4 regions of the Streptomyces sp. NPDC001156 genome follow, and region 2 is predicted to be linked to each of the others. Evidence: riboswitches for the same ligand, from Rfam matches in the RefSeq annotation. Region 2 holds a riboswitch; each other region holds the start of a gene.
What was found. A riboswitch is a leader RNA that binds a small molecule or an ion and turns the genes downstream of it on or off. The one in region 2 is predicted to bind cyclic di-AMP.
Positions count from the first base shown of each region.

Region 1: another riboswitch for cyclic di-AMP. It lies ahead of ACWDA7_RS24340 (NlpC/P60 family protein); the one in region 2 lies ahead of ACWDA7_RS10950 (transglycosylase SLT domain-containing protein).
Region 3: another riboswitch for cyclic di-AMP. It lies ahead of ACWDA7_RS28535 (transglycosylase family protein); the one in region 2 lies ahead of ACWDA7_RS10950 (transglycosylase SLT domain-containing protein).
Region 4: another riboswitch for cyclic di-AMP. It lies ahead of ACWDA7_RS32310 (NlpC/P60 family protein); the one in region 2 lies ahead of ACWDA7_RS10950 (transglycosylase SLT domain-containing protein).

Region 1 is NZ_JBSFJX010000054.1:309-5,180, reverse strand. It holds gene ACWDA7_RS24350 (ATP-dependent Clp protease proteolytic subunit) at 88-723, shown strand; gene ACWDA7_RS24345 (hypothetical protein) at 731-1,039, shown strand; cyclic di-AMP (ydaO/yuaA leader) riboswitch at 1,504-1,688, shown strand; gene ACWDA7_RS24340 (NlpC/P60 family protein) at 1,693-2,166, shown strand; gene ACWDA7_RS24335 (DUF6328 family protein) at 2,246-2,779, shown strand; gene ACWDA7_RS24330 (ATP-binding protein) at 2,843-3,301, opposite strand; gene ACWDA7_RS24325 (helix-turn-helix domain-containing protein) at 3,552-4,412, shown strand; gene ACWDA7_RS24320 (DUF397 domain-containing protein) at 4,422-4,646, shown strand; partial or broken gene ACWDA7_RS24315 (aminotransferase class I/II-fold pyridoxal phosphate-dependent enzyme) at 4,790-4,872, opposite strand, start outside.
Region 2 is NZ_JBSFJX010000015.1:62,462-67,589, forward strand. It holds gene fahA (fumarylacetoacetase) at 1-488, opposite strand, end outside; gene ACWDA7_RS10940 (RNA-guided endonuclease InsQ/TnpB family protein) at 831-2,051, opposite strand; gene ACWDA7_RS10945 (HAD family hydrolase) at 2,399-3,256, shown strand; gene ACWDA7_RS10950 (transglycosylase SLT domain-containing protein) at 3,270-3,758, opposite strand; cyclic di-AMP (ydaO/yuaA leader) riboswitch at 3,778-3,946, opposite strand; gene ACWDA7_RS10955 (CocE/NonD family hydrolase) at 4,319-5,128, opposite strand, start outside.
Region 3 is NZ_JBSFJX010000073.1:22,211-27,338, forward strand. It holds gene eno (phosphopyruvate hydratase) at 1-865, opposite strand, end outside; gene ACWDA7_RS28535 (transglycosylase family protein) at 1,176-1,856, opposite strand; cyclic di-AMP (ydaO/yuaA leader) riboswitch at 1,861-2,026, opposite strand; gene ACWDA7_RS28540 (transglycosylase family protein) at 2,226-3,188, opposite strand; gene ACWDA7_RS28545 (cytochrome P450 family protein) at 3,379-4,686, opposite strand.
Region 4 is NZ_JBSFJX010000094.1:25,828-30,955, reverse strand. It holds gene ACWDA7_RS32315 (tellurite resistance/C4-dicarboxylate transporter family protein) at 1-904, opposite strand, end outside; gene ACWDA7_RS32310 (NlpC/P60 family protein) at 1,012-2,184, opposite strand; cyclic di-AMP (ydaO/yuaA leader) riboswitch at 2,193-2,362, opposite strand; gene pcrA (DNA helicase PcrA) at 2,770-5,128, shown strand, end outside.

The DNA.
Region 1 (4,872 bases), on a different contig from region 2:
TTTTTTCGCTCTCAGCATGCTCACCTCCAGACACAGCGTACGTCCTGTACATTTTGTACGGAAGCCGATTTCGAGGAGGCGTGTGCCATGAACCGACCGTCCGCCCGCTATGTCCTGCCGGAGTTCACCGAACGCACCGGCTACGAGCAGCGGACCCTCGACCCGTACTCCAAGCTGCTGGACGAGCGGATCATCTTTCTGGGAACGCCCATCGACGACACCTCGGCCAATGACGTGATGGCGCAGTTCATGCACCTCGAGTACCTGGCTCCGGACCGGGACATCTCGCTGTACATCAACTCCCCCGGCGGCTCGTTCAGCGCGATGACGGCCGTCTACGACACGATCCAGTACGTCGGCTGCGATGTGGAGACGATCTGCCTCGGCCAGGCGGCGTCCGCCGCGGCCGTTCTGCTCGCCGCGGGCACGCCGGGCAAGCGGTTCGCGCTGCCCGGCGCACGCGTATTGATCCACCAGCCGTCCCTGCCCGAGCCCATCCAGGGACAGGCCACCGATCTGGCCATCCAGGCCGAGGAACTCATCCGCACGCGCAGGCGGCTGCAGGAGATGCTCGCGCGGCACACCGGGCAGAGTCCCGAGCGGATCGCAGCCGACATCGAGCGGGACAAGATCCTCGACGCCCCGGCTGCGGTGGAGTACGGGCTGGTCGATCGCATCATCCCGAGCCGCAAGGCATCACGCACCGCGCCCGGCGCGAGGTGAGCCGTCGATGCTGCCGCCCGAACTGCCTCCGCTGCCCCCGCTGACCCGTGCGGAAGCCGAACTGATCGACCGTTACCTCGACGTGGTCGACCTCGTCGGCCGCATCAACCCCGCGCACTCCGGGGACACCTACGGCTCACTGCGCGCCGCCCAGGCCCTGGTCGGCAAGGCGGTGGCCCTGCGCGAGGCCCTGGCGCTGATGCACCAGCGCGGTGAGAGCGAACTGCACGGCCGCACGCTCGCCCGGGCCCTGCGCGTCCTGGACGGCGAACGCCGCGCGGCCCGCGTCACGGTGCCTCCCGGACCGGACGACTGACCTGATGGATCGGTGCGGGTGCGGAGCCGGCCTGAGCGACGGCTCCTCCGTCCTCCTGCGTCGCGCAGGACGGTCGGCTGACGGGTAGTGATCGGCGCGTAGGAGCTGGGAAGTTGGCTGGACGGCTGCCGCGCACCGCACATCGGGCGGCGACCTCTACCCCTTTACCGCGGCTCAAACGCACCGAACGGGTTACCCACACTCGGAGTAGACGTCCATGATCCCAAGGGCCCGCGAGGCATGCGCAAAACGCTTCCCCTTGGGCCGGGATGAGGTGTTCCACCGCAGGTCCGGGCCTCGTCCCACCCCTCAACGCGGCCCGAACAAAGGGCTGTCCAGCCGAACGGGTGAGTGGTGAGTAATGCCACAAACCACCGGTTCCATTGTGTTTTTTGGACACTCGTGAGTGAAGATCCCTTGCTGACGACAAGCCCCCGCCACCACGGCGGGGCGGTCCGGGCGGACGCCGAATCCTGCCGCCGCCCGGATGACGGGTCGACAGAAATGGATCGGCAGGAGTGGAGGACCCAGCAAGGCGGGCCGCCGGAGAGATCCGGGCGGTCCTTGGGGTGAAGCCGCGTGAGCGGCCGGGCTACTTCGCCAGCCCGAATCCGACAGGTCATCCTTCACAGGCGGCTGACGAAGGGTTGCGCATGACTGCGCTCAATCGTGTCCCGTCGCTGCTGACCCGGGCCGGCACGGCCTCGGCTCTCACTCTCGCCGCCGTCGGCGGCAGCATCGTGGCCCCCGGCCTCGCCACCGACGCCGCCGCCGCGGCTCCGGCTACCAAGGCGCTGCAGATCGCGGCGTCCAAGAAGGGATCACCGTACCAGTACGGTGCCACCGGCCCGCGCCGCTTCGACTGCTCGGGGCTCACGGTGTACGCGTTCAAGAAGGCGGGCAAGAAACTGCCCCGCACCGCCGCGGCGCAGTACAACAAGACGCGCCACATCTCCGCGTCGCACCGCAGGGCGGGAGACCTGGTGTTCTTCCACTGGGGCCGCAGCGTCTACCACGTCGGCATCTACGCCGGGAAGGGAAGGATCTGGCACTCCCCGAAGACCGGGGACGTAGTGAGGCTCCAGAAGATCTGGACGAAGAGCGTGTGGTACGGACGGGTCAGCTGATTCGACCTGCGGGGTGGCGGCACGGCGCGCCGCCGCCCCGCAGGGGCGTGAGCCGGGTCGAATCGGTTACTTGTTCACCATGGCCGACCCACCACCTCACCAGGATCGGAACGAGACACCCCTGGAGCGCGCCGACCGCAACTTCTCCGAGTTGCTTCAGGAGCTGCGGGTCACCCAGACCGGGGTGCAGATCCTCTTCGCGTTCTTGCTGACCCTCGCCTTCACCTCGCGCTTCCCGTCCCTCGACACGGTCCAGCGCATCACGTACGTCACCACGCTCCTGCTGGCCGTGCTGGCCGCGGCCCTGTTCACCTCGCCCGCGGCGCTGCACCGCACCCTCTTCCAGCAGCGCGTGAAGCCCTCCGTGGTGCGGATCTCGTCCCGCCTGGCCGCGCTCGGGCTTGTGGTACTGACGCTGGCGTTCACCGGGTCGGTGCTGCTGGTGGTGGACGTGGCCATGGGGCGCATCGCCGGTATCGCCGCCAGTGCGAGCACCTTCCTGGTCTACGTCGGCCTGTGGCGTGTCATGCCGCGGATGGTCCAGCGGGCGATCACCGATCACCAGACGACGGACCAGGCGGACGGCCGGGACACCCCCGGGCCCTCCCGCTGACGTGCGGCCGCCGGTCCGCACGGGGCGACGACACGGCACGGCGCCGAGTGCGCCGGCCGGGTCTCAGGAGCCCTGCTGGCCGCCCGCCGCGACCGGCTCCACGGGTGCGGCCCACGGCAGTTCGATCGCGACCGTCTTGCCCCCCTCGCGGGTGGGCCGCACGCTCAGCTTGCCGCCGTACTCCGCGGCGAGCCAGCGGATGATCACCATTCCGCGGCCGTTGTCCTGTTGCACGGCCGCGGGCAGGCGTTTGGGGAAACGCGGGTGGCTGTCGGTGACGCCGATGCGTAATAACTCGTCCCGGTCGAGGACGACGTCCACCGTGAACGTGGGTGACTGCCCCAGGGTGTGCTGGATGGCGTTCGTGGCGAGTTCGGACACGATCAGCCGTACGGTGTCGGCGACTTCGGCGTCGCCCGGCAGCCCCCATTCGATGAGAATGTCGGAGACATATTTCCGGGCGGCGGAGACCGAGGCGGGATCGCTCGGCAGAGTGACGGATGCTTCCTGATGATCTGCCATGGCGACGGTCGTCCCTTTCCCACGGGACCGGAGTCCGACACGAGCGGTTGGTTCGAGTAACGGTTCCGGACTGGGTGCTGCTCGCCAGCCTGCCATCACCTGGCCTCCGTCGGGCGCGATCCCCCGAGATATGCATATATCTGTCGCCCAAAGCGGTGAACTCTCCGACGACCGATCGTATTTGGGCGACCCCGGGGCTCATCCTCTACCGTCGCCGTGAAAACCGCGCGCCATGCGGAGGGAGTCGGCCATGCAGTACGGACCAGCGGTGCGCCGCCGCAAACTCGGCGCCGAATTGCGCGCCCTGCGCGCCCGGACGAGGCTCACGAGCGGCGAGGCAGCCGCCCTGGTCGGCTGGCACCAGTCCAAGGTGAGCCGGATCGAGACGGGTGCCAGCGGGGTCAAACCGGCCGACGTGGGCCGGCTGCTGGACGCGTACGGCGTCGAGGAGCCCGAGCTGCGGGAGCTGCTGCTCATGCTCGCGGGCTCGGAGGACGGCGGCGGGCGGCAGAACTGGTGGAACGCCTACCGCGGGGTGCTGCCGCCGACCTACCGCGATTTCATCAGCCTGGAGTCACAGGCGAGCGGGATACGCACGCTGGAGACCTCCGTGGTGCCGGGGCTGCTCCAGACGCCCGAGTACGCCCGGGCCGTGACCCGGGCCGCCGTCGACGGTCTGGAGGACGACAAGCTGGACGCCCTGGTGGAGGTGCGGCTGGCCCGGCAGGACGTGCTGCGCGCCGATCCGCCGCTGAGCCTGTGGGCGGTTCTGGACGAGGCGGTGCTGCACCGAGAGGTGGGGGGTCCGAAGGTCATGGCGCGCCAGCTGCAACGGCTCCTGGACGCGGCCAAACTGCCCCAGGTCCGGCTCCAGGTCCTGCCGTTCGCCGCCGGGGCGCATATCGGCATTACCGGACCTTTCGTTATCTTCTCATTTCCGAGCAGATCTGATCTGGATGTAGTTGTTCTCGACCACTTGACGAGTAGCCTCTACCTGGAGCGGAAAGAAGACCTCCAGGCCTACAGCGAGGCCTTCAACTCCCTTCGGATCCACGCCCTTTCCCCCGAGGACACGTTGGATTACATCGCCGCGTTGGCCGGCGACGCATAAGGAGTCACCATGTCAGCACTGCCTCGACACATCCCTTCCAGCACCTTGCTGCACGGAGTGCGGTGGCTGCGCAGCAGTCGCAGCACGGGAATGAACAACTGCGTCGAGACCGCTCTGCCCGGCCCCGGACGCTGGTCCGGCCTGGTGGCCGTGCGCGACTCAAAGAACGTGAGCGGACCCGCCCTGGTCTTCGGCCCCGGCGCCTGGAAGGAGTTCCTGACCGAACTGAGGTGATCACGTTTCTGCGACTCGGTAGCAAATCGGCCAATTTCGAACCGCTTTCCGAGTCACTTCCGTAGCAATTCCTCCCCCACTCTGTTCGTGCGAGCTCGTAGGCATCACCCGTACGGCGCGCGAGGCACGGCCGTTTCGCCGACTCACGGTCGCGTTTCGCCGATCACCCCCACGGCGTGCTCGATCTGACCGTCGGTGAGGTCGGCACGAGCGGTCAGCCGCAGCC
Region 2 (5,128 bases):
GTGCCGGACACCACCACCGTGCCCGATCGGCCGTGGTAACCGATGGGCAGGTGCTTCCAGTTGGAGGGCAGCGAGTCGGGCGCGTCGGGGCGGAAGATCCGGCCGACATTGCGGGCGTGGTTCTCGGAGGCGTAGAAGTCGACGTAGTCCGCCACCTCGAAGGGCAGATGCAGGGTGACCTCGGAGAGCGGGCGCAGAAGGGGTTCGACGGTCTCCCGGTGCGCGGGCACCATCACCCACGCCGTCAGCGCCCGGCGCACGTCCGACCAGGCGGTGCGCCCCGCCGCCAGCAGCGGGCCGAGCGACGGCCGCGCCAGCAGGGCGGCGTAAGGGGAGCCCAGTGCCAGCGCCGCGGCGCCCGCGTCCAGTACGTGGTCGCCCAGACGGACGCCGACGCTCCGATCGTCCGAGCCGATGGGCGAGAACACGCCGTAGGGCAGATTGTGCGGGCCGAAGGGGTCGCCCTCGGGGAGGTCGAAGGGGGGCATCTGATGCTGCCTCGCTTTCGTGCACTTCTGGTGTGCCGGGCATGGGAAATGTGTTCCATGTGGTCGCCGCACACGTTACGGGGGAGTCGCCTGTCTGGGCAGTGTCGAAGTGTTCGCTATGTCCGAATAGGTCTTGTCGGAGCAGTCAATTCCGGCTTGGCGTCCTTCAGGGATATGGACGGGGTGGGGCCGGTCCATAGGGGGACACGTGGGGGACCCGTGGCCGACAGGGCCGGCAGTGTGCCGTTCGACGCGGACCGCGACGTACCGGGGCTCATATTGAAGGCTTCCCTCCCTGGGAGGGGATTGTCCACCCTCCAGGGCTGAGCGGGGATTTACGGCTCAGGCTGCCGCCTGGGCCAGCGGCCCCGGCGGTCTTACGCCCTCGACACCGTCCGGGTTCCAACCTGCCCGGACCAGCATCACGCGGGCGGAGTTCTTGTCCCTGGGGGACACGGCTCCGCACACGGTGCAGGCATACGTTCTCATCGAGAGAGGGAGTGCGTGCTTGGTTCTCGCTCCGCACGTTGCGCAGTCCATCGTGGTGTGCGCCGGGTGCACCAGACGCACGTCTCGCGCGTGTTTGCGGCCCATCTCGACCAGGGCACGCTTGGTCGCGGCGATGGCGGCATCGGCCGCCTTGCGGGCCATGGTGGTCTTCGCGAGGAACCTCGGATGGAAGTCCTCCACCGCAACCCCGTCATGGCCGCGCATCACACCCTTGGCCCACTTGCGGCCGGTGTCCTCCCGCTGCCTCGCGATCTTCTTGTGCAACTTCGCTGCCTGCGCTTGCGCCTTCTGGTAGCCGGCGGATGCGGGCTGCCCCTTCGGCCGGCGCCGCCGGGCCATCATCCGCTGGTACCTCGCCAGCCGCTGCGCGGCCCGCTTGCCGTACCCGCCATGCGGGAGGTCATAGGCGTCATCGGTGGTGGTGGCGGTCTCCTTCACACCCCAGTCCACACCCAGGACGCGGCCGGTCTCAAAGAGCGGCTCAACCTGAGCCGGGACAACGAAGGACACGTACCAATGTCCGAGGCTGTCCCGGTACACGCGCACGCTCGACGGGTCCGCGGGCAGCTCCCGCGACCACACCACGCTCACCACGATCCCGCCCGCCAGGTGCACACGACCGTCCTTGATGCGAAAGCCCCGCCGGGTGTAGTTCAGGCTCGGCCGCGCCTGCCGCTTCTTCTTCCACCGGGGCATCCCCGCCCGACGGTGCGCCGCAACCCGGTCCTTGATGTCCTTGAGGGCCTTGGCGCGAGCCTTGGCGAAGTCGCGTATCACCTGCTGCTGAGGCACGCTCGCGCCCTCAGCCAGCCACGGCATCCCCCTGCGGGCCTCGGTCAGCATCTTGTCGAGCTGAGCCGGGCCACACGTCAGCTTCTCGCCTGTTGCCCTGGCCTGCACGTGGACCTGTTTGGACTTGGCCACGCATTCGTTCCAGATCCACCGGCAGCGATCCCACTCGGCTTCGAGTCGGCGCCTGGCCGTGTTCGACAGGCGCACACGGAAGGTGTACCGGGCATGCCCGGCGTCCTTTGTGGCCGCTGCTGTCGTCATGCATCCGAACCTACCCGGGAGGACTGACAGTTGAGAGTTCTTGATCATCGTGGGCGACATCACCGCCGTGCGGGGTCGACACCGGATCGCCCTGACGGCGATCCGGCTACCCCTGCCCTGCTCCGCAGGAGTCCGATTCATCCCCGGCCTGAAGGCCGGCGCATCCTCGGAGGAACCCGGTGAAGAGCTCAACGGCGCGTGGGGCAGGGGGAGTCGAGCCGCCGGTCGCCGTTCCCGGGGGCCGTGACGTGAGGGAGGATATCCGTGCGTGCCGGGCTGCGTGGGATATCGGATGCCGTCCGGTAACCGCCCGAACGCTGAGGTGTTTCCATCCGTATTCTCTGATCATGGCCGCACCCCTCGCTTACTCGCTCATCGCCACTGACCTGGACGGAACGCTGCTGCGTGGTGACGACACGCTCTCCGACCGGTCACGGGCCGCACTGGAACGGGCCACCGCGGTCGGTGCACAGCACCTGGTGGTGACGGGGCGCCCGGCGCCGAGGGTGCGACCGCTGCTCGACGACCTCGGCGGGAGGGGGCTTGCGGTGTGCGGACAGGGCGCGCAGGTGTACGACGCCGGCGCTCAGCGGCTGCTTTTCTCCGTCACCCTGGACCGGGAGTTGGCCGAAACCGCGCTCGGCAAGATCGAGGCCGAGGTGGGGCAGGTGTACGCGGCCGTGGACCAGGACGGAGTGCACGGGCTCACGCTCATCGAGCCCGGCTACCAAATGCCGCATCCCACGCTGCCCGCGGTGCGGGTGGAGCGGCGCGAGGACCTGTGGTGCGAGCCCATCAGCAAGGTGCTGCTGCGCCACCACGCCCTGTCCGACGACGAGTTGGCGACGGTGGCCCGTGGCGTGGTCGGTTCCCTGGCTACGGTCACCATGTCGGGACCCGGCACCGTCGAGCTGCAGCCGAGCGGCGTCACCAAGGCGACGGGGCTCGCGCTGGCCGCCGGTTTCCTGGGCCTGAGCCCGTCAGGGACCATCGCTTTCGGGGACATGCCCAACGACATCCCCATGTTCGACTGGGCGGCGCAGGGCGTCGCCATGGCCAACGCCCACCCGGAACTCAAGGCGGTCGCCGACGAGATCACCACGTCGAACGAGGACGACGGCGTCGCCGTCGTCCTCGAGCGGCTGTTCCCGGCCGCCAGCCCCCGGCCGCCAGCCCCCGGCCGGCGGCTGCCGGTCAGGCGCTGACGGCCCGCGGACCTCAGTAGGCGCTGTTGACGTTGTCGATCGAGCCGTACCGGTGGGCGGCGTAGTTGCACGCGGCCGTGATGTTCGCGACCGGGTCGTAGGGGTCGAAGGGCGTGCCCGACACGTGGTACGTCCGGAAGGTCGGGTCGATGATCTGGAGGAGCCCCTTGGACGGGATGCCCTTGCGGGCGTTGGAGTCCCAGAGGTTGATGGCCTTCGGGTTGCCCGAGGACTCGCGCATCACGTTGCGGTAGATGCCGTTGTACGAGCCGGGGATTCCCTTCTGGGCCATGATCGCGAGCGACTGGCGGATCCAGCCGTCGAGGCTACCGGCGCGGGACGTCACGCTGGCGGCCTTCGTCGGAGCGGCCGGCGTGGCGGCCGAAGCGCAGGTCGCACCCATGATCGGCAGGGCGAGAACCACGGCTCCGGTCCCCGCGGCGGTGAGTGCGCGGCGGATGCGGGTGGCCTTGGAGTTGCGGTCCTGGCGACGTGCGGGCAGGGCGAAAGCGGACATGTGGCATTCCTCTCCGGCGCCTGCGAGGTGAGCTGTCGGGTTCGGGCGGGGAGGTGCCCGGCCGTGTCCTCGGTGTCGAGGCACGGCTTCACCCCAAGCCGCTCCGGCACAGTGTCCGGCCCGGCGACTTACCTGGGTCCCCCGCTCCTGCCGTGGTGGGTCGATGGCTTCTCGAGCGGCGGCAGGATTCGGCGGCCCGCTCGGGTCGAAGGGAAGGTATGCGAGAGCACATGTCGGGAACAAGCCTGGATGTCATGCTCCGACCCGATTGACCATGACATCGGGGAATAAGGGGTGTGATCCTCTTTGTCGAGAGATGCTCAACTTGGCATACGCAAAGGGTGATTGGGTGACCCGCCCGAAAGCCCCCCTCCGACGGGTGCGTGACTCAATTCACTTCGCCCTTACGTGAGGCGCGATTGGCAACTAAGGGGCTAATGTGGCAATTCGGACAGGCGGATGCGCGCACCTCTCCCGCCCGGCATTCCGGCCAATCGGGCATATTGCCCCATAAGGGCTTGAGGTGGCGATCGGATGCCTCGCCTCTATCCCGTTCCGCGGGGGATCCGCTTCTCCCATGTGCGGTGGAACACCACCTCGTAGCCGTCCTTGCAGACGACCTCGTGAGAGGTGACGAAGTCCGTCTCGGTGCAGGTGAGCTCCGCGTGCGTCTCCACCCTCGCGTCCCAGCCCGACTCCGGGCGGTGCAGCCGGACCGACCAGTCGCAGCGGATGCGGGCGGTCAACGGACCCGAGTCCTCGATGGTGTACGCCTCCAGCGCGTCCTCGCTCACTTCGAGGCCGTCGGGATACACGCGCGTGCCGTCCCGGCGCGGGTCGACGACCAGGAGCCACTCGCCCTTCGCCACGTCCCGCACCACCAGGCGCTCCGGGCGGGGTTCGTCGAGCGTGGCCGGATCGCTGACGCCGAGCGGCTCGGACTGCTCCGGTTCCTCGAAGGCGATGTGCGGCCCCTGCTCCCGGGTCCGCACCGGGAGTTCCAGCGAGCTTCCGGCGGGGTCCAGCGTGAAGCCCGCCTCCGAACCGGGCCGGGGCCACGCCCACGGCCAGTACGCGGAGGAGACGGCCAGGCGGATGCGGTGACGGGGCGGGAAGGCATGGCCGACACCGCTCAGTTCGAAGACCACGTCCTCCGTCGTGCCCGGAATCCAGGGGGCGGGCCGATCAGGACCGCGGCGCGCCCACAGGTTCAGGACTCCACGGGTGACCAGTGTCGACGAACCGTCGGGCGCCACATCGCAGAGACGGGCGACCACTTGGCCGCCCGGCACCGGACAGGTCAGCCGCAGCCGCACCCGGGGACGGCCCAGCACCCAGGTCTCCTCGGCGGGTTC
Region 3 (5,128 bases), on a different contig from region 2:
ACAGCGGGTCCTCGATGGAGACGAGCGGGTAGGCCGCGACGAGCTCCTCGTAGTACTCCGTCATCTCGGCGGCGGAGCGCTCCTTGCCCTCGAAGAGGTACTTGCCGTCCTTGTAGAACTCGGAGGCGGCAACGTCGAGAGCCAGGGCGATCTGCTCGCCGGGCACGTACCCGGCCTGCTTGACGGCCTCGAGGATGAGGTCGAGGGCCTCGCGGTTGGAGCCGAGGTTCGGGGCGAAGCCGCCCTCGTCACCGAGGCCGGTGGACAGGCCCTTGGTCTTCAGCACCTTCTTCAGGGTGTGGTAGACCTCGGCGCCCCAGCGCAGGGCCTCCGAGAAGGACTCCGCGCCGATCGGGGCGATCATGAACTCCTGGATGTCCACGTTGGAGTCGGCGTGCGAGCCGCCGTTCAGGATGTTCATCATCGGCACCGGCAGCAGGTGCGCGTTCGGGCCGCCCAGGTAACGGAAGAGCGGGAGGTCGCTCGCCTCGGAGGCGGCGTGGGCGACGGCGAGGGAGACGCCGAGGATGGCGTTGGCGCCGAGCGAGCCCTTGTTGTCGGTGGCGTCCAGGTCGAACATCGCCTGGTCGATCAGGCGCTGCTCGGTGGCGTCGTAGCCGACGAGCTCCGGGCCGATCTGCTCGATGACGGCGAGGACGGCCTTCTCGACGCCCTTGCCCTGGTAGCGGTTGGGGTCACCGTCGCGGAGCTCGATGGCCTCGAAGGCACCGGTGGAGGCGCCGGACGGGACGGCGGCACGACCCGTGCTGCCGTCGTCGAGGCCAACCTCGACCTCGACCGTGGGGTTGCCGCGGGAGTCCAGGATTTCCCGGGCTACGACGACGTCGATGGACGGCACGAGCATCTCCTTCATGGATGTGACGCTGAGAGTGCGGGGCACCTTGCGACTAGAGCCTATCCGTCCCGGGTGGGCGGCCAGCCGACCGACCGTCCAGGACAGGGTGACGGTACACATTGTTCCTACTCGGAACAAAGGAGGAGAGGAAAGCCCGGTGAAAATCGCACGGCGCGCAGGCAAAAAGGCCCCGCTCCGGTGCGTACGGGGGAACACGCACCGGAGCGGGGAGCCCGTGGGGACGGGGGTGGATCTCACGTGACCCCCACCATGGAGGTCACGTCTGGGGGGACCCTGTGAGCCGGCTGCCCGGCAGCTGTCACTTCAGGTGCAGCTGCTGACCCGGGTAGATGAGGTCGGCGTCCTTGACGATGTCCTTGTTCAGCTGGAACAGCTTCTTCCAGCCGCCCTGGACGTGGTGCTTCTCGGCGATCGAGCTGAGGCTGTCACCCTTGACGACCTTGTACTCGCCGTCGCCCTTCTTGATCTTCTGGCCGGTCGGGGTGGTGACCGTCTTCTGGGGAGCCGGGCGCTGCGCGGAGCGGTTGGCCGTCTGCTCACCGGTCGAGCGAGTGGTCGTGGCGCTCTTCGCCGAGTTGTTCGTGGAGGCCGCGGCGCCGTTGTAGGGGGCGCTCGACAGGCCCTTGCCGCACACCGGCCAGGCACCCTTGCCCTGGCCTGCGAGGACCTTCTCGGCGACGGCGATCTGCTGGGCCTTACTTGCCAGGTCCGCACGCGCGGCGTAGGCGGTGCCACCGTAGGCGGCCCAGGTGGAGTTCGTGAACTGCAGGCCACCGTAGAAACCGTTGCCGGTGTTGATGGCCCAGTTGCCGCCGGACTCGCACTGGGCGACGGCGTCCCACTCGGCCGAGGTGGCGGCCGAGGCGTTGCCGGCCGCGAGCAGCGGAGCGGCTATGGCGGCGCCGGCGACGCCGGCGAGTGTGACGGCGCGAGTGGCCTTGGACGGGCGGCGGTGCTTGCCCTTGCCGGAACACAGCATGGTTCGATCCCCTCACCGACGCCTGCGAGGTGAGCTGTCGGGTTCGGGCCGGTTGAGTTGCCCGGCCGCGCACGACGTGGTGCGCGGCTTCACCCCGAGCCGTCCCGGTCAATGTCCGGGCGCGGCGCTTACCTTGGGTCCCCCGCTCCTGCCTACGGCGCTTGACGCGTCGACTGTTCCCACACGGCCGCTGGCAGGATTCGGCGTTGCGACCGTGGGGGCCCGCTGTGGCGAGCGGACACGACCGTAAGCAGTCGATCCGCGGAATTTCAAAGACGATCAGGGCTTATGAGACTCATATCTCACTCTCGCCAAATCAGACATTCGCCACGAACCAGGGCATGAAGTCCCCTGGAACGGCAAGGCAGTTCACTGCTGCCCGGCGTCGGATTCGGTACCGATCTCAAGGTTCTGACCGGGGAGAATGAGGTCGGGGTCGGCGCCGACCGTCTTCTTGTTCGCGTCGTACAGCTTGGCCCATCCGCCCTTCAGGTCAAGGGAGTCGGCGATGGCCGTCAGATTGTCCCCGGGCCGGACGGTGTACGAGCCGTCGGCGACGTCGCGCCCGGCGCTGGAGCCGCGCGAAGCGTGCCGGGCGGCCGAGTCGCCCGCACGGTCACCCGCCGCACTCTCGTCGGCGCTGCTCCCGCGATGACGACCGGCCCTCGAAGAGGTGTCGCTCTGCCCGGACTTGTCCGACTCGTCGCTCTTCGTCGCTTCAGTGGACGCGTCGCCGTCACCCTGAGACCCCGCCGATCGGGAAGCACCCTTGAAGGACTTCTCACTCGCCCCGGAGGAAGGCGACGAAGAGGAGGAGGCGGACGAAGAAGGCGATGAGTGCCCCGAAGTGGTCGATCCAGACGACTCGGACAGTCCGGAGTCCATGCCGTAGCCGGAGGAGGACCCGCCGTCGGAGGATTCGCCCGCGAGGCCGGTGTCGACGTGCGCGGAGGCCGAGTCCTCACTCAGGCCGGCGACCAGACCGCAGGCGGACCAGACGGAGACGCCCTGGCCGTCGAGGATCCTCTCGGCGACGGCGATCTGCTGGGAGCGGCTCGCCTGGTCGGCCCTGGGGGCGTAGTCGAGGCCGCCGTACTCGTCCCAGTCCTGCTGCGTCAACTGGAGCCCGCCGTAGCGGTCGTTGCCGGTGTCCGCGCTCCAGGAGCCTCCGCTCGCGCACTCCGCGACCCGGTCCCAGGTGATACCGGAGGCCGCGCTCGCACCGGTGGCGCCCAGCAGCGGGATCGCGATCGCTGAGCCGGTCACCCCTGCCGCGACAAGGAGAGCCGGAGCCTGGCGGGGGCGCCGGTGACGGCCGTTCCCGGAGAGCATGCGCTTGCCTTTCACACGACAGCAGGGACCGGCGCGACGGTTGAGGCATGTCGTCGCGCTGCTGCGTGAAGGTAGCGCCAAGCGATCACTTGTCACAAGTTAATGCAGCGCAGATCACGTGAAGATCACAGAGTTGAGTGCGTGTCACCTTTCCGGGACCGACTACGGGACCGCCCGCGTGATCGCCGCGTCATCCTCCGGAATCGGCGCCAGACGGCCGTCGCACATCACGATCCGTCGCGAACTTTACGGGCAAAGTTCGCAATCCCCGCATGATGAGTCCGCCGCGCCAGCGCAAGTCGACCGGGTCCGCCCCGAGTTCCAGATCGGGCAGCCGGATGAGGAGCGTGGCGAGGGCGGTCTGCCCCTCGAGGCGGGCGAGGGGGGCGCCGAGGCAGTAGTGGATGCCGTGGCCGTATCCCAGATGCTGGTTGTCGCGGCGGGAGAGGTCGAGCACATCGGGATCGGCGAACCGCTCCGGGTCCCGGTCGGCGGCCGCCAGCACGACGAGCACCGGATCGCCGGGGGCGATGTCCTGCCCGCCGACGGTGAGCGGCTGGGTGGCGAACCGCCAGGTGGCCAGCTCGACCGGGCCGTCGTAGCGGAGGAGTTCCTCGACCCCCGTCTCGAGCAGCCCGCGCTCCCCACGGGCGAGGGAGGCCTGCAGCCAGGCACGCTGCTCGGGGTGGGTGAGGAGGGCGTACGTCCCGTTGCCGATCAGATTGACCGTTGTCTCGAACCCGGCGAAGAGCAGGATGAAGGCCATGGCGGCGGCCTCGTTCTCGGTGAGGTGCTCGCCGTGGTCGGAGGCGCGGATGAGCCCGGAGATGAGGTCCTCACCGGGGCCGGGCGCATCGGGCAGAGCTTCGCGCTTGCGGTGGATGAGGTCGGCGAGATAGCCGCGCATCTTCTTGACGGACCGGGCGACCCCGCCCCGGGGTCCCCCGCCGTGCCGGATCATCATCCCGGCCCAGTCCCTGAAGTCGTCCTGGTCCTCGCGGGGGACGCCGAGCATGTCGCAGATGGCGTAGATGGGGAGCGGGAAGGCGAACTCATGGATGAGATCGGCGGAGCCGCGTTCCGCGAAGCGGTCGATGAGCTGGTCGGTCAGCTCCTGCACCCGGGGTGTGAACTCGGCGACGCGACGGGGGGTGAAGGCCTTGGAGACGAGCCGCCGCAGCCGCGTGTGGTCCGGGGGATCGATGTTGAGCAGGTGCGTCATCAGCTCGGCCTTGCGCTCGCCGGGGATGCCGGTCTTGCCCTTGGCGTGCGCGGGTTCGTCGTGGTGCGCCGGGTTCTTGCTGAGCCGCTGGTCGGCGAGGGCCTGCTTGGCATCGGCGTACCGGGTGACCAGCCAGGCCTCCACCCCGCTCGGCAGTTTCGTCCGGTGCACGGGAGCGTGCTCGCGGAGCCAGGCGTAGGCGGGGTAGGGGTCGGCGGCGAACTCCCAGGTGAAGAGTTCGGGCGCCGAGGGCTGGGGACGGGACGGGCTGGTCACACTTCGACGGTATCCGGCAGACCGAGCCACGCGTCGGGGCCCTTCCCGACGGCCTTGCGCCCGGATCGGCTGCCGACGTCGCCTTGCTGCGGCTTTGACCGATCCGGTCGCGGGCCCGACGCCGGGCCGCGCCCAGGAACCGCACACCGGGCAGCACCACCGCCGTCATGCCGCCACCGACCACGGACCGGCGCAGAGGCCCGCCCCAGGAACCGCACACCGGGCAGCACCACCGTCATGCCGCCACCGACCACGGACCGGCGCAGAGGCCCGCCCCGGGAACCGCACACCGGGCACCACCGCCGTCATGCCGCCACCGACCACGGACCGGCGCAGAGGCCCGCCCCAGGAACCGCACACCGGGCAGCACCACCGCCGTCATGCCGCCATGGACCCCGGACACGCCCGCTCCGTGTCCGCATGCCTGGCAGCAGCACAGCCC
Region 4 (5,128 bases), on a different contig from region 2:
CGGCCACCGCGATCCACAGCAGGACCTCACCGAGGCCGCGCAGCCAGGACACCCCGCGGGTGGTGGCGACCGACAGGCTCGCCACCGCTGTCATCCCCAACGGGAAGACCGTCGACCAGCGCCGCGTGTCATAGCGCAGCCGCGGCCGGAGCAGCTCGGCCGCCGCCAGCACGCAGTAGAAGACGAGGGCGAGGACGAGGAGGGCGAGCGTGACTTCCCGCAGGACGCCCTTGTCGTCGTTGCTCCAGAGGTAGCGCCCGCTGTGCCCGGCTGCCACGAGCCGGGACCCGGCCAGCGCGGAAATGGCGAGCGCGCCGCCCGCGATCCAGTGGTCTCCGGCACCGGTCGCCGTCTGCCGCAGGTCGAAGCACCGCAGCCCGATCAGGTAGAACACCAGCCCGAGCCAGAAGAGCACCAGCGCCGTGTGCACGAGCCATGCGGTCCCCACCGTGGCCCCGAGCATCGCCGCGAGCACGGCGACCCCCTGCGTGGCCACGCACCCGAGGAACACGGCCCCGGGCATAGGCCGCTCCCAGCGCAGTGCGACCGGGAGGAGCAAGCCCACCCACAGCGCGAAGGCCAGCGCGAGAAGCGCCTCGGCGAGCGGCTGCCCGCCCTGCATGGACACTCCCGTGCCCAGCGTGGCGGTCGCCGCGACAGGGGCGAGTGCGGTCGCCGTGAGAGCCTGCCGAGCCCACCGGTCGCGCTCCCACAGCACCCGTACGCCGACGTCGACGACGAGCCCCAGCCAGGCGGCGGCCGTCAGGGCGAGGGCGATACGGGAGAGGACCCCGTACCCGGTCAGATGCAGCCCGACCGACAGGATGCCGGTCGCCATCACGGCGGCCCCGGTGGCGGGCGGACGCTGTGTCCACCAGGTGCGGAGCTCGGAGGTGCCTGACATGCGCCTGATGCTAGGGACGCACACGCGCGATGCGTACGGGGCACGCGCGCGGGAGGCCGAAAACAACCCCACGCGCGCGTGCCCCGTACCGGAAAGGGAAACCGGCCTCAGCCGGGCCGCACCACGCTGTGGATGATCGAAGCGCCGCCGTAGTAGACCGACTCCTCGCGGACGTATGCGCCGGGCTTCGGGGCGTGGATCATCATGCCGTTGCCGATGTAGATGCCGACGTGGCTGATGTCGTCGTAGAAGAAGATCAGGTCACCGGGCTGGGCGTCGGTGAGCGAGACCGTCGTGCCGGCGTTCACCTGGTCGTACGTGGTGCGCGGGAGCGTCGCCCCGGCGGCCTTCCAAGCGGCCTGGGTCAGCCCCGAGCAGTCGTACGAGTCCGGTCCGGTGGCGCCCCACGCGTAGGGCTTGCCGATCTGGGCCCGGGCGAACGCCAGGACCTGGTCCGCCTTCGTCGCGTTCGAGGAGCCCGTGGCGGACGTGTCCGTCGAACCGGTCGTAGTGCTCGGCGTGCTCGACTGCGCCTTCTGCTGAGCCGCCTGGCGCTGCGCGGCCTCTCGCTGCGCCGCCTGCTGCCGTGCCAGCTCTTCCGCCTGGCGCTGAGCCTCTTCCTGCTTCTTCTGCTCGATCGCGGCGAGCCGCGCCTTCTCCTCGGCGGTCAGATCCGACAGCAGGTTCCGTGCGGCGGCGAGCTTCGTCTGGATGGTCGTCTTGCTCGACCTGAGGGTCTGCTGCGACTCCGTGAGCGTCTGCAGGCTCTGGGTGGCCTCGCGCCGCTTGTCCATCGTCGCGGCCTGGTCGGTGGTGTACTCGTCGACCGCCTGCTTCTGGCGACTGGTGAGCCGGCCCATCAACTGGGTCTGGTCGAAGTAGTCCTGGGGCGAGTCGGCGAGCAGGAGCGTGGCCGTGTCGGGGGCCGCCGCCCCGGTGCGGTACTGCGCGGCGGCGAACGAACCCAGCTTGTCCCGAGCCTCGTTGAGACTCTGTGTGCGTCTGGCGACGTCGTCCAGGAGCGTGTCGACGCGCTTGCGTTGGCTGGCCGTCTTCTCCTTGGCGGCGTTGTACTTTTCGGTCGCCGACTCGGCCTGGCGGTAGAGGTCGTCGACCTTTTTCTCGACCTCTTCGATGCTCGGCTTGCCATCGGTGGAGGGCGCGGCGTTGGCCGTCTGGGAGAGCAGGGCCACGGAGGTGAGGGCCGCCGTCGCGAGGGCGGGGGTCCGTATGCCTGCGATGCGCGTGCCTGAGGGGCGGGCCTTGCGGTGCGGCGCCATGGGAGGCGACTCCTTCCGTACTCCGCCTACCGAGTTAGCTGTCGGGTTCGGGCGGGTGGTTCGGAAGGCGTGCCCTACGGCCTTGCCCCGAAAGGCGGTCGGCCGATTCACCCCAGGATCGGGTGGGTCCCCGGCTCCGGCTGCCACGAGGGCGCACCGGACTCGGCGGAAGCCGCGCGACCCGGCGACCTTCGCCGGTGGGGGTCGTACGGCCCGCCGGGAACGGTAGCCAACTGATGTGGTCTGTGTGAAGGTTGATGTTCGATATGCCCGATACATTTTCGTGACCTGGCTCATGAATCCGTCGGCCCGTGGTCAATATGGGCAGTTCTGTGATGAGTTGACTCGTTCCTGTCGCGGCTGTCGGAGGGGTGTCGTCTTCCTGTCCGCACGGGCTCGAGCGGGGTCCTGGGCAGGCATGTCGGCCCCATGCGATCCGTTTCCGCTGGTGACCGATCGATCCCGGAAGGTGACGGAGTCCTTGTGGTCGGTTTCGGAAGATCATCCATCGCAGAGCCCAGGCCGGTCGGTGTGTTTCCCGGGCGGCGGCCGGTTGTCGGTGGGGCGGCCTAGACTCGGAGAGCGATGAGCAGCCTCTTTGACGACAGCTTCCTGGCGGACCTCAAGGCCACCCCGGCCGCTGAGGAGCAGCCCCCGCCGCCCGAGGACGATCACGCTCCGGAACCGGTTCCGGACGATCTGTTCGGCGGGCGTTTCGACGTACCCCCGGACCGTGAGGCGTACTACAGGGACGGCGCGCCCCGCCCGGTCATCGACCCCCAGGCACTGCTCCAGGGGCTCAACGAGAACCAGCGCGCGGCCGTTGTGCACGCCGGCTCCCCCCTGCTCATCGTGGCCGGCGCCGGCTCGGGCAAGACCCGTGTGCTGACGCACCGCATCGCCCATCTGCTGGCCGAGCGCGGCGTCCACCCTGGGCAGATCCTCGCGATCACCTTCACCAACAAGGCCGCGGGCGAGATGAAGGAGCGCGTCGAGCACCTCGTCGGCCCGCGCGCGAACGCGATGTGGGTGATGACCTTCCACAGCGCGTGCGTCCGCATCCTGCGCCGGGAGAGCAAGAAACTCGGCTTCACATCCTCCTTCTCGATCTACGACGCGGCCGACAGCAAGCGGCTGATGGCGCTCGTCTGCCGCGACCTGGACCTCGACCCCAAGCGATACCCGCCGAAGTCCTTCAGCGCGAAGATCTCCAACCTGAAGAACGAGTTGATCGACGAAGAGGACTTCGCCGCGCAGGCCGCCGACGGATTCGAGAAGACCCTCGCCCAGGCGTACGCGCTCTACCAGTCCAGGCTCCGCGAGGCGAACGCGCTCGACTTCGACGACCTGATCATGACGACGGTGAACCTGCTGCGCGCCTTCCCGGACGTCGCCGAGCACTACCGCCGCCGCTTCCGTCACGTCCTCGTGGACGAGTACCAGGACACCAACCACGCCCAGTACGCCCTCGTCCGGGAGCTTGTCGGCACCCGTGAGCACCCCGTGGACGTACCCCCCGGCGAGGACGAGTTGCAGCCGGCCGAACTGTGCGTCGTCGGTGACGCCGACCAGTCGATCTACGCCTTCCGCGGCGCGACCATCCGCAACATCCTCCAGTTCGAGGAGGACTACCCGGACGCCACCACGATCCTGCTGGAGCAGAACTACCGCTCCACGCAGACGATCCTGAGCGCCGCCAACGCGGTCATCGAGCGCAACGAGTCCCGCCGCCCGAAGAACCTGTGGACCAACGCGGGCGCCGGCGCGCGGATCACCGGCTACGTCGCCGACACCGAGCACGACGAGGCCCAGTTCGTCGCCGAGGAGATAGACCGCCTCACCGACACGGGCGAGGCGAAGGCGGGCGACGTCGCCGTCTTCTACCGCACGAACGCCCAGTCCCGTGTCTTCGAAGAGATCTTCATCCGCGTCGGCCTGCCCTACAAGGTCGTCGGCGGCGTCCGCTTCTACGAGCGCAAGGAGGTCCGGGACGTCCTGGCGTACCTGCGGGTGCTGGCGAACCCGGAGGACTCCGTGCCGCTGCGGCGGATCCTGAACGTGCCGAAGCGGGGGATCGGCGACCGTGCCGAGGCGATGATCGACGCCCTGGCCCAGCGGGAGAAGATCAGCTTCCCGCAGGCGCTGCGCCGGGTGGACGAGGCATACGGCATGGCGGCCCGCTCGACCAACGCGGTCAAGCGGTTCAACGCGCTGATGGAGGACCTGCGGACGATCGTGGAGTCCGGCGCGGGACCGGCCACCGTCCTGGAAGCCGTCCTCGAACGCACCGGCTATCTGGCGGAGTTGCAGGCCTCGACGGACCCACAGGACGAGACCCGCATCGAGAACCTCCAGGAACTCGCCGCCGTGGCCCTGGAGTTCGAGCAGGAGAGCGGCGAGGGCGCCGCCGGGGCCGCCGCACCGGGCGGCACGCTGGCCGACTTCCTGGAGCAGGTCGCCTTGGTCGCCGACTCCGACCAGATCCCCGACGAGGAAGAGGGCGGCGGGGTCATCACGCTGATGACCCTGCACACCGCGAAGGGCCTCGAGTTCCCCGTGGTCTTCCTGACCGGCATGGAGGACGGCGTCTTCCCGCACATGCGCGCGCTCGGCCAGACCAAGGAGCTGGAGGAGGAGCGGCGCCTGGCGTACGTCGGCATCACCCGTGCCCGGGAGCGGCTGTACCTCACGCGGTCGGCGATGCGCAGCGCCTGGGGCCAGCCCTCGTACAACCCGCCCTCGCGCTTCCTGGAGGAGATCCCGGACCAGCACGTGGACTGGAAGCGGAAGGGTGCCATCTCCGCCTCCGTGCCGACGGGTCCGCTCTCGGGTGTGGCGGCCTCGCTGTCGTCCTCCCGGTCGCGGTCCTCGGCCGCGGGCGCGTCCGGGTTCGCCACCAGGCGGGGCGGTGCGACGGAGAGGCCGGTCGTCTCCCTGGCGGTGG